DNA from 2 places in the Lentibacillus sp. genome. Region 2 is predicted to be linked to the other one. Evidence: predicted binding sites of a transcription regulator. Region 2 holds the regulator's gene; the other holds the start of a gene.
The links. Region 2 encodes LexA, which represses DNA repair genes until DNA is damaged. Its sites were predicted from a motif close to CGAACATATGTTCG; they were not measured.
Positions count from the first base shown of each region.

Region 1: VK097_RS10675 (YhjD family protein) is a predicted target of LexA. The motif match lies at 4,309-4,322, and genes of this name have one in related genera.

Region 1 covers NZ_DATGTT010000060.1:33,271-41,143, forward strand. The annotation lists gene addB (helicase-exonuclease AddAB subunit AddB) at 1-2,438, opposite strand, end outside; gene lepB (signal peptidase I) at 2,803-3,357, opposite strand; gene VK097_RS10670 (TVP38/TMEM64 family protein) at 3,426-4,088, opposite strand; gene VK097_RS10675 (YhjD family protein) at 4,340-4,729, shown strand; gene VK097_RS10680 (competence protein ComK) at 4,677-5,198, opposite strand; gene VK097_RS10685 (fatty acid--CoA ligase family protein) at 5,366-6,904, opposite strand; gene lplA (lipoate--protein ligase) at 7,042-7,873, opposite strand, start outside.
Region 2 covers NZ_DATGTT010000065.1:8,669-16,541, forward strand. The annotation lists gene spoVK (stage V sporulation protein K) at 1-889, shown strand, start outside; gene hflX (GTPase HflX) at 967-2,202, shown strand; gene VK097_RS11520 (methionine gamma-lyase family protein) at 2,210-3,457, shown strand; gene glnA (type I glutamate--ammonia ligase) at 3,585-4,922, shown strand; gene lexA (transcriptional repressor LexA) at 5,211-5,834, opposite strand; gene VK097_RS11535 (YneB family resolvase-like protein) at 6,246-6,884, shown strand; gene VK097_RS11540 (DUF896 domain-containing protein) at 6,969-7,202, shown strand; gene tkt (transketolase) at 7,289-7,873, shown strand, end outside.

The sequences.
Region 1 (7,873 bases), on a different contig from region 2:
TGCAGACTGTATTGGGCAAAATGCTGATATGAACAACGGTAATACGTTTCAAGCCGTGACACACTGGACTTCACCTGTTTTGGATACAGCCGTTCAGTTGTCTGCTGTGATAAGTTAACCGGCTGATTTTGGTAATACAGACTTTGCAAAATGGTATATGTCGTACTGTATTTGGGCTGATTTCGCATGTACCAATTCAAAACATGCCACCATACTTCTTTCACCGGGTACCCTTTGCGGCTGCGGGCAAGCTGGGCAGTCAGCGCTGATCTTGTTTTAATCGGTGTGGTGATAAACCGCTGGGCATCAGTCAGCTCTTCAGGGTCTTGGAGCAACAGATGATCACAGCAAGCAGGAAACAGATCCTCCACCCGCTTAACCAGCTGTGACGGCATTTTTGATTTACCCTCCTCATCACTGAGCGGATAGCTGATCCATAAATAATCTTGAGCCAAAGTGAATGCCAGATACATATAAAACCAGTCATCCAGCAGTTTCCGTTTACTGCTCTCCGCCAGTTCCATTCCCTGTTCTGCCAGAATGCTGCGCTCCTGCTCATTAATCAGCCCATCCTCTGCCTGGTTCATCGGCCATACGCCATCATTGACGCCAAGCAAAAATGAGCATTGCATGCCGCTGATCCGGGAACGGTCAATCGTGCCAACAATGACATGGTCAATACTTGGCGGAACGTGAGCGAATGTCAGTGACTCAAAACCCGCTTCGATTGCAGCACGGAACGTTTCCATCGTCATCGGCTCTTCACCGGCCATTTCAACCATTTCATCCAGCAGCTGAATGACAGCATTCCATACTTGTTCCTGTTCACGCGCTTTTTCAATTTGGCCTTCCGCGTCAAAGGTTTCCCGCATTTTTTCAAGCCGGCCGGGCACATCAAGCTGTTCCAGCAGCAAATAGATGATTTCACATCGTTTTCGTACCGTTTCAGCCTCGCGGATTTCCTTGTCAAATTCTTGTAAAGCAAGGACCACCTGATTCCGGTACGCATTAATCCGCTGCTGTGTCTTCCTTTCTGCATCCGTCTGGGCTGATTGGTCAAACCCAAGGAACCGCTGAAAGACCCATTCGTTATCAGCAAACCACTGTTGCCGGGACCGGACGCCATATTCAAGCACATAATTCTCCAGTTCATCGATCGCATCATCAGTCAGCGGATGGTTGGCATCACGGGACGGGATGAATCCTGTTTTTAACACTCGGAAAACAGCATCATAACGCCAATTCCCTTCGACGATATCCATAACCGAACGGATAAATTCAATCAGTGAGTGATTCAGCATGCTTCGTTTTTCATCGATAAAAACAGGTATATCATGGTCATCAAAAATCGTATCGATCAAATCATGATAGACATCGGTCTGACGAATAAAGACCGCTATATCTCTAAAACGATAATGCTCTTCCCTGACAAGACGGAGAATTTCCTGGGCGACTCCTTCGACTTCTGCACGCGGGTGAACCGCCTCGGCGATCTGGATAGGCACTTCATCGTCATATACAGGTGCAGGTCTGACATCAAAGTACTGTTCCAAATGAGCAAAATACGGGCGGTTCTGTAACCATCCATCATCCCGGTCCAATATGCCCGGTTCTTTTATGGGAATGTTATTCTCCTGTGCGATTGTCCGCAATGTTTGGTATGTCTCTTTTGTCTGATAAAACAAATCCAGTTCAGAAAGATTATCCTGGTCCGGGATATCAGCTGTTAATGCCACCGTCACCGAATTGCATTTTTTCATCAGGGCTTCGACAACAAGCAATTCCTTCGGTGAAAACCGGTGAAATCCGTCGATATAGATATCAGCATTCTCAAGCTGCGGCGCCGCCTGTATTTTATCGGCAAGCAGCTGCAGCTGATCCTCACTATCAATATATTTATCTTCCATTGCACGCGTCAGGTTTTCATAGATATAAGCCAGATCATTGAGCTTACCCGCCAGTGCAGCCTCACCAGGTTCTTTATGAACAAATTGCTGCATCTGTCTCATTTGCAAATCCAGCATTTCCGGTGTAATCCGGTAACGTTTGAACTCAGTAATCATGTTCTCAAGCTGTTCCAGAAAACCCTGTTTCTCCAAAGCCTTCTGAAATATATCCCATTCACTTTCTTTTTCGGCGATTATTTTACGGAGCATCATTTGGGTTCCGACCGAGCTGATGAACTGTTTGGTGCTGCCGCCGGTTTCCTGCATAACGCGCCATGCAAGCCGCGAAAAACTGACCACCTGGGCACGGATGCTTCCTTTGATAGCTTCATCCTGAAATAATGCGTATTCCTGCTGAAATGTCATTTGATCAGGCACAATATAAAAGATTGGCGACCCTTGTGGGTTGTCGGTTAATTGTTGCCGTATATCATTCAAAATCCGTTCACTTTTGCCGGTTCCGGCTCTGCCTAATAAAAATCGGACTCCCATACATTCCGCCCCCTGCAAATAATAGGCTGTTTTCTAAAAGATTGTTGATTATAACACAAAATCCATAAGCTGCGACGTAACTTAAGGTATAAGTTGGTGCGTCTTCTACCGCTCCGAAAATACACGCCGCTTTCCGCGGGCGGCTGGTGAGCCTCCTCAGGCTGACGCCCTGCGGGGTCTCACCTATGCCACTATAAAATAATAAAACCTATTTCTCATTTTAACAGAGAAACAGGTTTTAGACACTTTACAAACGTATGTTTTTCATTCCAGCAAACGGCCGGATAATAACGGCTGACGATCTATAAATGCCCGATTTGTTCAACTAACATTCAGTGGGAAAAGCGCCCACTGAATGAAGTTTCTACTTTTCCCCGAAACTTAATTGCATTTCTGAGAACGGCCAGTACTTGACATCCACTTTCCCGACAATTGTTTCGGCGTTAACAAACCCGATTTCACGGCTATCGAGACTTTCGCCGCGGTTATCTCCCATCACGAACAGTTTTCCTTCAGGCACTTCGGTTTTTCCAGTGACACCTTCCAGCGTGAAATCTTTCGTATATGGCTCTTTATCGCTCATTTTTCGAAATCGCTTCAGAAAAGGTTCTTCTATATATTCACCGTTAATATACAATTTATCATCCTTGTAAACAATCTCATCGCCGGGCAAACCGACGACCCGCTTGACATAATCATCCTGTTCATCCGCATGGAACACAACAATATCGAAGCGTTCTATATCTGTCAGGTTATAAACCACTTTATTGACCATCAATAGATTGCCGTCATACAACGTTGGTTCCATTGATTCGCCATTGACAATATAACTAGCAAACAAGTTAGACCGGAAAATAATGGCCAGAACCAATGCAAATAGTATGACCGGCATTATTTTACGAAAATATCTCTTATTCATTTCAGTTTCCTCCAGGGTATGACAAGTTTCTTGGCGACATTCCACTTATACTAGTCTACCCTGTTTATTCACTTTTTAACCTGTTCACGCTCGGAAATTTCCCTTATGATCGTCTTTCGTTGCAGACGCCTCTCAATATATTTCCCAAACAGCCAGAACAGGACAATACAAACTCCGACAACAATTGTTCTGACCGGCTTCTGTGCAAATTCAACGATGCTCGAACCGACAAAGGCAATCGAAAAAATCATGACCGTCTTACCCATGAGTACCGCCAGGATAAACTGCCGTATATTAATTTTTGACAGCGCCGATACAACGTTGATCACCGACGACGGGGAGAATGGAAAACACATTAATAGAAAGAGCGGACCGAAACCATGCCGCTCCACCCAAGTGGTCACTCGAACCACTTGCTTGTTCCGGCTTATTGCCCTGAATAACCGTTTGTCCCCAAGTTTTCGAATAAGTAAAAATACCATTATCGCACCGACGCATGCCCCTGCCCACGATAATATAAAACCTTTCCACAGACCATAAGCCGCTGCATTGGCCATTACGAACACAATCAGTGGCAAAAATGGGAGGAAGGCCTCAATAAATGGCAAAAGAATGCCCGGTAAAGGCCCCAGACTTTCGTATTCATTTAACAAATGCTGGAGATACTCGTCCAACTTGTCCTGCTCAAGCCAAATTCTCCAGTCCATAATGCTGACGTTTAACAAATACATGTATCTTTGTCCCCTTAATCTGAAGCGTCTTTTTCGTCTATTTTCCAGTATAACTGTTTTTGTTTTAATTTATCCGTCATTCGTAGATTCAGCAGCCATTACCGAAAATTTTACTTTGGTACGCCTTTTGACAAGGCTGTATATACCTCTTTCTCTCCATTTTACCTTATATAAAATTTTTTAGTGTATTTTTTGTTCATTTTATCATATAATAAAATGCAGAACTAATGTTCGGTTACGGAGGGGATGACATGCGCTATCTGAATGACGAAGAATTACAGCTTGCTTCACGCTTCCTGTTTCTTTCAATGGCGATGGTGGTTATTCAGCAGGATCTTTACAACATCCGGAACGGCACATTTAAAATAAAAGAACCTTATATAGACCTTTTGGAAAAAATGAATACCGAAGCCGCAAATGAACGCAGAAGGCTGCAAAAAGCGATGCAGGATCAAAAGATTCGGGTCGTTACACTGAATAAAAATGATTCCTTTTCATCTTACTTATTTCTTTGCAGGGGACGTGAAGAGAAGCGAAATTATTTTAACCCGGCAATCCGCAAAAAAGTGGAAACGATCATTCAGGAACTTATGCAAAAGGCTCTGCCACTTTATCAGCAGCATGATTCTGCAAATACTTGATACGGTTGTCCAATAAATACCGGTATTGCGCCGTCCGCTGCACCTGATTGAGCATTGAACCAAATGAAATTTCAAAAAGAATGGATTTATGATTCTTAAAAACTATCTCCGTCTGCCTTCCCGGGCCCTGATTTACCTGGTCAATATGTGAATGGGCAATCCATGAACATTTTGGGTTGGCAGGCGAAGTCGTGGGAAAAAAATACATGCCGCTGGTTGGATCAATGGAGACGGGGGCTTTATGTGTGATACCGCAAATGCCGCGTGTTCCATCCTGTCTGCCACGCAGGCTGCTCCCAAAGAACTTGCATGCATAATCAATAATTTTACTTGGGGGGTGGGGAACAGAATATTCTTCGTGCTCTTCCAAAACCAGTGTACTGGTACTTCCGTTTTCATTCTGCTGCGCGATAACTGCCATTGTAAGGGGAGTCACTTCGTGTGATGAAGAATAAAAATTATCTATCATTCTTTTTTCATCCTTTCATGTATCATGAAAAGAAAGAGGTATACCTATAATTTACCAATTCTAAATAAAAAAGACAATATAAATTTCACTATTTTCTTAAAATTACCCCGAAAGTGCGTGTTCAAAAAACAGAAGAGGTGCTCCGCGTTGCCGGAACACCTCTGCGCTTATTGTGCTATCCATTCACGCAGGTTCTTCCGCAATATTTTCCCTGTCGTGTTCTTCGGCAGTTCGTCCATGAATTCCATTTTCGACGGAACTTTATATTTGGCCAGATGTCCTTTACAAAATTCCAATAAAGCCGCTTCATCCAATGAAGAATCGCTTGCGACAATAAAAGCAAGAACGGATTCGCCTGATTCGGGATGCGGTGTTCCAATCACAGCCGCTTCCGCTACACCGGGATGGTCATAAAGCACCTCTTCCACCTCGCGCGGATATACATTAAATCCACCCACCAAAACCATATCTTTTTTCCGGTCGACAATATAAAAATACCCTTCATCATCCATTCGTGCCATGTCACCGGTGTAGAGCCAGCCATCTCTTAACGCTGCAGTCGTTTCTTCCTCCATTTTATAGTAGCCCTTCATAACATTCGGACCACGAACAATCAATTCGCCGACTTCACCAGGCGGCACTTCCTCGCTGAACTCGTCGACAACTTTATTTTCCACATTGAGAATACTGGTCCCAATTGAACCCGGCTTGCGCGGACGGTCAAGCGGATTGAAACATGTAACCGGTGAGGACTCCGACAGCCCGTAACCTTCAGAAACCTTGACATCGAAAGCCTTTTCAAAACCTTTCAGCAGTGAAATCGGCATCGCTGACCCACCGGAAATACATAAACGGATGCCAGAAAAATCACTTTGACCGTTTTCGGCACTTTGCAGCAGATAATTGTACATAGTCGGCACACCTGCAAAAATGGTTGCTTCATGAACACGCGCAACCCGGAACACTTCCTGTGGTGAGAATTTCGGCATAATCAATACCGTTCCGCCATTCATCAGCGGTGCATTCACCGCAACCGTCAGACAGAACACATGGAACATCGGCAATGCAGCGATCACCCGATCTTCCCCGTTAATGGTTAAATAATCAGCAACGTCTTTCGCATTCGAGTAAATATTTTTATGGGACAGCATGGCGCCCTTTGGTTCCCCCGTCGTTCCAGAGGTGTAAAGAATAATCGCCGTATCCTCATCATCTGATCCCGGATCGTCAAACCCCAGGCTGCCTTCCTCGATCATTTGCGTAAACGATTTCATTTTTGCTGATAACGGACTTTTGTCGTGTGCTATATCGGCACCGCTTTCACAAGTTATGTAATACCGGACATCAGGAAGCTGATCTGCAATCGGCTCAAATTTCTCCAATAACACATCCATTGTGATGATTGCTTTCACATCCCCATTCCGCAAAATGTAAGACATTTCATGTGATGTGTACATTGGATTGACCGGAATGACTACGGCACCCATACGCAATGCGCCGTATAACCCGATAATATAATATGGGCTATTTCCAACGACAAGGGCAATATGGTCCCCTTTCTTATAGCCAAGCTGCTGCAGCCGAGAAGCAAATTTTGTCACGGCGCCTTCAAGCTCTATATAGCTTGTTTCCTGGTCCTGGAAAATATAGGCTGGTTTGTGACGGTTTTTTCTCGCGGTCATTGTTAATTGTTTAGTTATATTCACAGTTTCTCTCTCCTTGAATTGAATGAATAATCATTCATTTTATTGTAAAACAGCAACTATGGAAATTCAAGAGAAAGCGCTTGCCAAAACTGACTTAAAAACCGGCCCATGAATTATAGAGCCGGCTTTGCACTGTATTAATACAGCAATTTAATAAATTCATCTTTTGGAATTTTGCCAAGGTAATACGGGACATCAACATCTGCCAGTGCTTCCTGGATTGCTTTACGCTCATGGCGTACGTCTGTCAATTCATTTTCAAGATCGCTTATTTCTCCCAATCCGAAAAAGTCTCCGTAGATTTTGCAGTTTTCAATCATCCCGTTTTTAACATCAAGACGAACATCGACCAGACCAGCATCAAACTTATGTGATGCCTGCACGTTGAATTTAGGTGACCTGCCATAGTTCCATTCCCATTTTTGGTAGCGGTTTTCCGAGATTTTATGGATTTCTTCCCAATCGGCTTCAGTCAGCTCATACTGTGGCACATCTTTGACATCTTCCACATCAAAAACGTATTTCAGAATCATTTCTTTAAACTCGTCCATCGAAATCTTTTCATCAAGATACTCAGAGATATTGGCGACACGGCTGCGAATTGATTTGATGCCTTTTGACTCGATTTTTTCCTTATTTACATTCAAGGCTGATACGACATTTTCAATTTCTGAATCAAGCATCAATGTACCATGGCTGAACATGCGTCCCTTTGTTGAGAACATGGCATTCCCGGAAATTTTGCGGCCTTCAACAGCCAGATCATTCCGTCCTTTCATTTCAGCAGGCACCCCCAGCTTATTCAGTGCGTCAACAATAGGCTGGGTAAATTTCTCGAAATCCTGGAAGCTTTCCCCGTCATCTTTCGTAATAAAACTGAAATTAAGATTCTGCTGATCATGGTAGACCGCACCGCCGCCGGAAAGCCTGCGGACAACTTTAATGCCGTTATCATCCACGTATTCGGTA
Region 2 (7,873 bases):
AATTAATATTATACTGCAGGATAATCACCGCGATGCAACAACTGATAAAGACAAACAGAACTCAACTGAAAGTAATACCTTTTCGCATATTGATGCAGAATTTTCCTCGTTCATCGGCATGAAACGATTAAAGCAGACCATAAAGGAAATATATGCCACGATTGTCATTAATGAAAAACGGAAAGAAATCGGACTGTCCGGTACAAGACAAGTGCTTCATATGTTATTTAAAGGCAACCCCGGAACCGGAAAAACGACGGTTGCCCGAAAACTGGCCAGGATGTATTTTGAGATGAATCTGCTTTCGAAAGGACATTTCATTGAAGCGGAGCGGGCCGATCTGGTTGGCGAATACATTGGGCAAACAGCACAAAAAACCCGGACCATTATCCAGAAGGCGATGGGAGGCGTTTTGTTTATCGATGAAGCATACTCCCTGGCCCGAGGCGGCGAAAAGGATTTTGGCAAAGAGGCAATTGATGCTTTGGTAAAACATATGGAAGACAATCATAATGATTTTGTATTGATATTGGCCGGTTATCCATTTGAAATGGAGCGTTTTTTGACGCTGAATCCCGGTTTGAAATCCAGATTTCCGTTTATATTGGATTTTCAGGATTATGATACAACCCAGCTCATAAAGATTTCGGAACAAATGGTCCAGAGCAGGGAATATGAGCTGACAAAAGAAGCCGAATGGAAGCTGCGGACACATTTATATAAAGTGAAACGCCAAACGCAGTACAATTTTTCTAATGCACGGTACATTCGTAATGTTGTTGAGCAATCCATCAGACTTCATGCAATGAGATTATTAACGAAGGAGACATTTTCAGTTAACGATCTGATTTACTTAACCGCCGAGGACTTGTGTCTTGACATTGAATGAAGTCGAATTGTAGTGAGAATTGTTCTTTGCTATGATAAATATTGGATACACCAATTGGTTAGAGAAGAGGTTTTGACATGCAGGAAAGGATAATAGCAATAGCTGTAAAAATGCCCGGAGATAATGATATGCGTTTTGAATCTTCACTTGACGAACTTAAGTCGCTTTCTAAAACGGCAGGGGGTTCTGTTGATAAAGTGATCACCCAAAATCGGCAGCGAATTCACCCTGCCTTTTATATCGGCGAAGGAAAAATGGATGAGATACGGGAGACAGCAGAGGAAATGGATGCTGATTTAGTTATCTCAAACGATGAGCTATCACCGGGACAATTGCGTAATCTGACTGATCACATTGGCATTCAAGTCATTGACCGAAGTCAGTTAATTTTGGATATTTTCGCTAAGCGTGCTCGGACAAAAGAAGGTAAATTGCAGGTTGAGCTCGCCCAGCTGGAGTACACCTTGCCAAGACTCCGCGGACGAGGTGAGGAAATGTCACGTCTGGGGGCAGGAATAGGAACACGGGGACCGGGGGAGACAAAGCTCGAAACGGACCAACGCCATATAAGAAGCCGGATTGATGATATTAAAAGAAAGTTAAAACAAGTCGTCAGGCAGCGGGAACAATACCGCAGGCGCCGAAAAATAAACGACGTTTTTCAGGTAGCTATTGTAGGTTATACAAATGCTGGAAAATCGACTTTATTTAATCAGCTGACACAAAGCGATGCGCTGGTCGAGAATCAATTATTTGCCACACTGGATCCTTTGACACGCAGAATCCAGCTGCCATCAGGTTTTCAGACTTTGGTAACAGATACGGTAGGATTTATTCAAGACCTGCCAACATCATTGATTGCCGCATTCAGGTCAACGCTGGAAGAAGTGACCGAGGCAGATTTCATCCTGCATGTGGTTGATGCAGCAAATCCCGATTTAGAACAGCAGCAAAAGACAGTGAACAACTTACTTCACGATCTGGATGCTGATATTATACCGAAGCTGATGGTGTATAATAAAAAAGATCTTATTGATGAGGATTTTATTCCGATGCATCATCCCAATATTTTCATTAGCGCACTTGAACCGTCAGACATCCACCGGCTGCTGAGGAAGCTGGAGGAAACATTGAAGGATGAATGGGACTGGTATACCGTGAATTTAAATCCCGACCAGGGAAAATTGCTGTACCGATTGGATCAGGAAACAATCGTCACAGAGCGTTTTTTTCGGGAAAATGCAAATGTATACTCTATCAGTGGGTATATCCGGCAAAGTCATCCTCTGAAAAGCTTATTAAAGGAGCATTAAGTTATTGATGTTGAAAAATTTAATAACACAGGCAGAACATGACTGTAAACAGCAGCACGCAAATATCTCAGCGGTAACCGAAATGAGTCAGAGGCGGGTGCTTGATGCTTTCAAATCCAACCGTGTCAGTGATACTCATTTTTATTCGACCACTGGTTATGGATATGATGATTTGGGCCGGGAAACATTGGAAAGAGTCTATGCTGATGTGTTCGGAGGGGAAGATGCGCTCGTCAGACCGCAGATCGTTTCCGGGACTCATGCCATATCAACCGCTCTGTTCGGCCTTTTGCGGCCGGGCGAGGAATTGTTGTATATTACCGGTAAACCTTACGACACATTAGAAACGGTTATTGGCATAAACGGTCAGCATAGTGGCTCATTAGCCGATTTTCATATTACATATAATCAGGTCGATTTACTGGATGACGGCTCAGTTGACTATCCCGGAGTCAGGCGAAAACTGTCTCCAAAAACGAAAGTAATTGGCGTTCAGCGTTCAAAAGGTTATGACGACAGACCGTCTTTTACAATCAGCGAAATTGAAGAAATGGTCCGCTTTGTCAAATCGATAAATGAACACGCGATTATATTCGTTGATAATTGCTATGGCGAGTTCGCTGAGGAACGCGAACCACTGCATGCAGGTGCAGATGTTATCGCAGGGTCGCTGATTAAAAACCCGGGAGGCGGACTTGTCCGTGCGGGCGGATATATTGCCGGGAAAGAATCGTATGTAGAACAATGTGCCAATCGCCTGACAGCACCAGGACTTGGAAAGGAAACTGGTGCAACATTTAACACCTTACAGGAGATGTTTCAGGGTCTTTTTATGGCACCGAACATTGTTGGGGAAGCTTTAAAAGGTGCTGTCTTGACGGCGAGATTTTTAGAATTGGCAGGCTTTCGGACAAGCCCGGGTTATGAAACGTTTCGTACAGATCTGATTCAGACGGTTACTTTTAACAATGCGGAGAACATGGTTGCATTTTGCCAAGCGATCCAGCAAAATTCACCGGTTAACGCCTTTGTTACCCCGTACCCGAGCGGAATGCCCGGTTATCAGGATGAGGTCATTATGGCGGCTGGTACGTTTATACAAGGTGCGAGTCTTGAATTGACTGCAGACGGCCCGATCAGGGAACCATATACAGCATTTGTGCAAGGGGGGTTAACATATGCTCATGTGAAAATTGCGCTTGAATCAGCAGTTAATCATTTAGTTGAGAAAGAATTAATATTTTTAACCGACTGAGAGCAGGTCTGAAAAATTTACGTTAGTGTTATAACTTTACATAGCGTTCCGATGTCTCTAATATAAAGGAATAAGGTTTATGGTGGTCGATTGATATGCTGTTAAAAATGACTTAGGAGGAAATTAAATGGCATCAGGCTTAACGAGAGCACAAATCATGAAACGAATCGAGGAAGAAAATGTCCGATTTATCCGGCTTCAATTTACCGACATGCTTGGAAATATCAAAAATGTTGAGATTCCGCTCAGTCAATTGGATAAAGCTTTGGACAATAAAATGATGTTCGATGGCTCATCCATAGAAGGGTTTGTCCGTATTGAGGAATCCGACATGTACCTGCATCCTGATCTGGATTCATTTGTGGTATTTCCATGGACCTCGGAAAAAGGGAAAGTGGCCCGGTTTATTTGTGATATATATAATCCTGATGGGACCCCATTTGCGGGATGCCCGCGTTACAATTTAAAACGAAAGCTTCAGAAAATGGAAGAGCTCGGTTTTGATGCGTTCAATATAGGTACAGAACCGGAATTCTTTCTGTTCAAACTGGATGAGAAGGGCCAGCCTTCATTGGAACTGAATGATCGCGGCGGCTATTTTGATCTGGCACCAACAGATCTGGGTGAAAACTGCCGGCGGGATATTGTTCTGGAACTGGAAGAAATGGGTTTTGAAATTGAAGCATCACATCACGAAGGTGCACCAGGTCAGCACGAAATTGATTTTAAGTATTCAGATGCTGTTAAACATGCCGATGATATTCAAACATTTAAATTGGTCGTCAGGACAATTGCAAGAAAACATAACCTGCATGCGACCTTTATGCCAAAACCGCTCTTCGGGGTCAATGGTTCCGGAATGCATGTCAATATGTCTTTATTCAGGAATGGCGAAAATGCGTTTTTTGATAAAGATGGGGAAATGCAATTAAGCGATGTTGCTTATCAGTTCACTGCCGGGGTAATTAAACATGCCACAAACTTCACAGCAGTTACGAATCCGACGGTTAATTCGTATAAACGACTGGTTCCAGGCTATGAGGCGCCATGTTATGTAGCGTGGTCCGGCACAAACAGGAGTCCGCTTGTCCGCATTCCGTACTCCCGCGGTTTAAGCACCCGTATTGAAGTGCGAAGTGTTGATCCTGCCGCCAATCCATATATGGCGATGTCAGTGTTGCTTGCAAGCGGACTGGATGGTGTTGAAAACAAATTAACACCGCCTGAATCAGTTGATCAGAACATATACGATATGGACAAAAAAGAGCGTGAAGCGAATGGTGTCAAGAGTTTGCCTGAAACACTTAAGGACGCTTTGTTGGAAATGCAGAAAGATGAGACGGTTGTTGAAGCACTGGGCGAACACTTATATGAACATTTCGTTGAAGCAAAAACGATTGAATGGGATATGTTCCGTACGACTGTTCATCCATGGGAGAGGGAGCAGTATTTGACAACCTATTAAAATTCCAAATGTTATTTACATTAAAAACAAGGCTTGGCATCATGTTGCTGTGATGGCCAAGCCTTGTTTTATTCTGCCTTAACGGGCAGGAAGACCCTCACTTCAATATTTCAAGGAAGCCAGGAAAGATAAGTGGGGGATTAGCTGCCCGTAAAGTCCGATTCCTTCAACTAACATGCAGTGGGGAAAAAAGTATCCCACTGAATGAATATTATATAGCTGCAATAACTGAATAAAACTACAGTAATAAAATATGGTCTATAAAGCAGTTAAGTTTTTATTACTGTTCTATTCAACATTACGATACAAACCGACTACTTTGCCCAAAATGGTCACATTTTGATAGATAAGCGGCTCCAACGTTGCGTTTTCAGGCTGGAGGCGAATGTGGTCTTTTTCTTTAAAGAATCGCTTTACAGTGGCTTCATCTTCATCGGTCATACCGACTACGATATCACCATTTTGTGCTGTAGTCTGCTGCTTAACGATGACCATATCCCCGTCCAATATACCTGCTTCAATCATGCTTTCTCCCTCAATAACGAGTACAAACAGATTCTCATCAGTACCTGTTACCGAACTTGGCAAAGGAACAAATTCTTCAATATTTTCCACGGCGGTAATTGGAATGCCAGCGGTTACCTTTCCGATAACAGGCGCATATCGCGGTTCTTCCCTTGGGATATTGCTTTCTTCTGAAAGATCTAAAACTTCAATTGCCCGTGGTTTTGTAGGGTCACGTCTGATAAACCCCTTACTTTCCAGCCGTGCCAAATGGCCGTGTACGGTTGAACTGGAAGCAAGCCCCACAGCCACTGCGATTTCCCGGACCGACGGCGGATAACCCTTTTCGCCCACTTGCTCTTTTATATAATCGAGAATGGCTTCCTGCCGCTTTGAAAGTTTCGTCATCAATTAAACACCTCGCACATATTATTTATTGAAGTAAGTATAGCATGTTCATCTCAGTGAAGCAAACATTCGTTCGAAAAAACTGTTGACAAGATCATTTGTTCGTATATAATAATAGGTAAAACCGAACAAAAGTTCTTGTCATTATAAAGGAAAGGATGGTTCGTATGTTTGAAAGAATAACGAAAACTGATATATTTTATTTAGTAGCTTTTACATCTGCATTAATATTTTTATATTTTTCGATGATCACAAGCGGATAACATATAAGTGGGTGTTCAAAAAGGAGGATAAAGAGGGCAGAAAGTTCGAGACGGCGCGGTTTCGAGCAGTGGAGCAATAAGCCAACGAAGAAATTCGATGTGTCATTTTTACCGGACTTTTGAACAACCTTTATAAGGGGATATTAAATTGAGAGCAATTATTTATTGCCGGGTCAGTACTGATAAAAAAATTCAGGAAACATCATTGCAAAGGCAGAAAGAAGAACTGATGAAGCTTGCCGGTGCCTATCATTTTACAGTCGCGGAATGTATTGAAGAACAGGCGAGCGGCTATGAAATAAGCCGGGAAGGCGTTTTTCGGATGCTGGATTATTTTTCTGACGAACGGGCGGACTGTTTGCTTATTCAGGATGAAACGAGGTTGGGGCGGGGGAATACCAAAATTGCTTTGTATCATCAACTCCGAAAATTGGATGTCAATATTTATACGTCTTTGTATGAAGGCGAACTGGAATTGTCTGAAGCAGATTCAATGCTGCTGCAGATTGTCAGTATTGTGGAGGAATATCAACGGAAGATTCATAATGCAAAAATTAAGCGGGGTATGAAGAAAGCCGTTGAGAATGGATTTGATCCGAGCAAGAATCTGTCAAACCGCAACAAGGCTCCGGGAAAAGAACGAAAAGAATTTCCGATTGAAGAAGTCGTCCGGTTGAGACAGCATGAGCTCACCTTCCGGGAAATTGCTGATACATTGAATGGATTGGGGCACTCTGTTTCAAAAGCGACTGTGCACCGCAGATATCAGGAATATCTCGACACTTGAATATGAATAAATTGACGTGTAGTATTAGAAGGCAGGAACAGTCATATTGTTCTTGCCTTTATTGATTTTCAGGAGGTTTCATCTATGATTTCAGAAGAAAAGCTTAATCGGATAAATCAATTAGCTAAAAAGTCAAAAGAAGAAGGCTTAACTGTTAAGGAACAGACTGAACAAAAGGAGCTCCGCGAAGAATATTTGCAGAATGTCCGAAAATCTTTCAAAAATCAGTTTAAGTCAATGACCGTAAAGGATCCTGAAGGCAGGGATGTCACGCCGAAAAAAGTGCGTGATTTACAAGATAAGAACAAAAAACATTAATCATGTTATGACTTGTTACAATAACAGTTTCATTATAGAATTAAAAAGGATACGAATCAATGTTAACAAGGGAAAGGGGTATCGTTTTGTCAGAAACAATCGAACAGCTATCCATTAACACAATCAGAACTTTGGCAATTGATGCAGTAGAAAACGCAAGCTCCGGTCATCCCGGTCTCCCAATGGGCGCTGCACCGATGGCGTATACATTATGGACGGATTTCATGACCCATAACCCTGGTAATTCCAAATGGTTTAACCGGGACCGCTTCGTTTTATCAGCAGGTCATGGATCGATGCTTTTATATGGACTGCTGCATTTATCAGGCTATGATGTCACCATTGATGATCTGAAGTCGTTCCGTCAGTGGGATTCCAGAACACCGGGCCATCCTGAAGTCCACCATACTGACGGGGTTGAGGCAACGACAGGCCCGCTTGGACAAGGCATTGCCATGTCAGTCGGTATGGCTATGGCAGAAGCACATCTTGCAGCAACCTATAATAAAGAGGATATATCCATTATTGACCATTACACGTATGCGCTTGTAAGTGATGGTGACCTTATGGAGGGCATCTCTCATGAGTCCGCATCACTGGCAGGTCATTTACAATTGGGCAAGCTGATTGCACTGTATGATTCAAATGACATTTCACTTGATGGCGAGCTG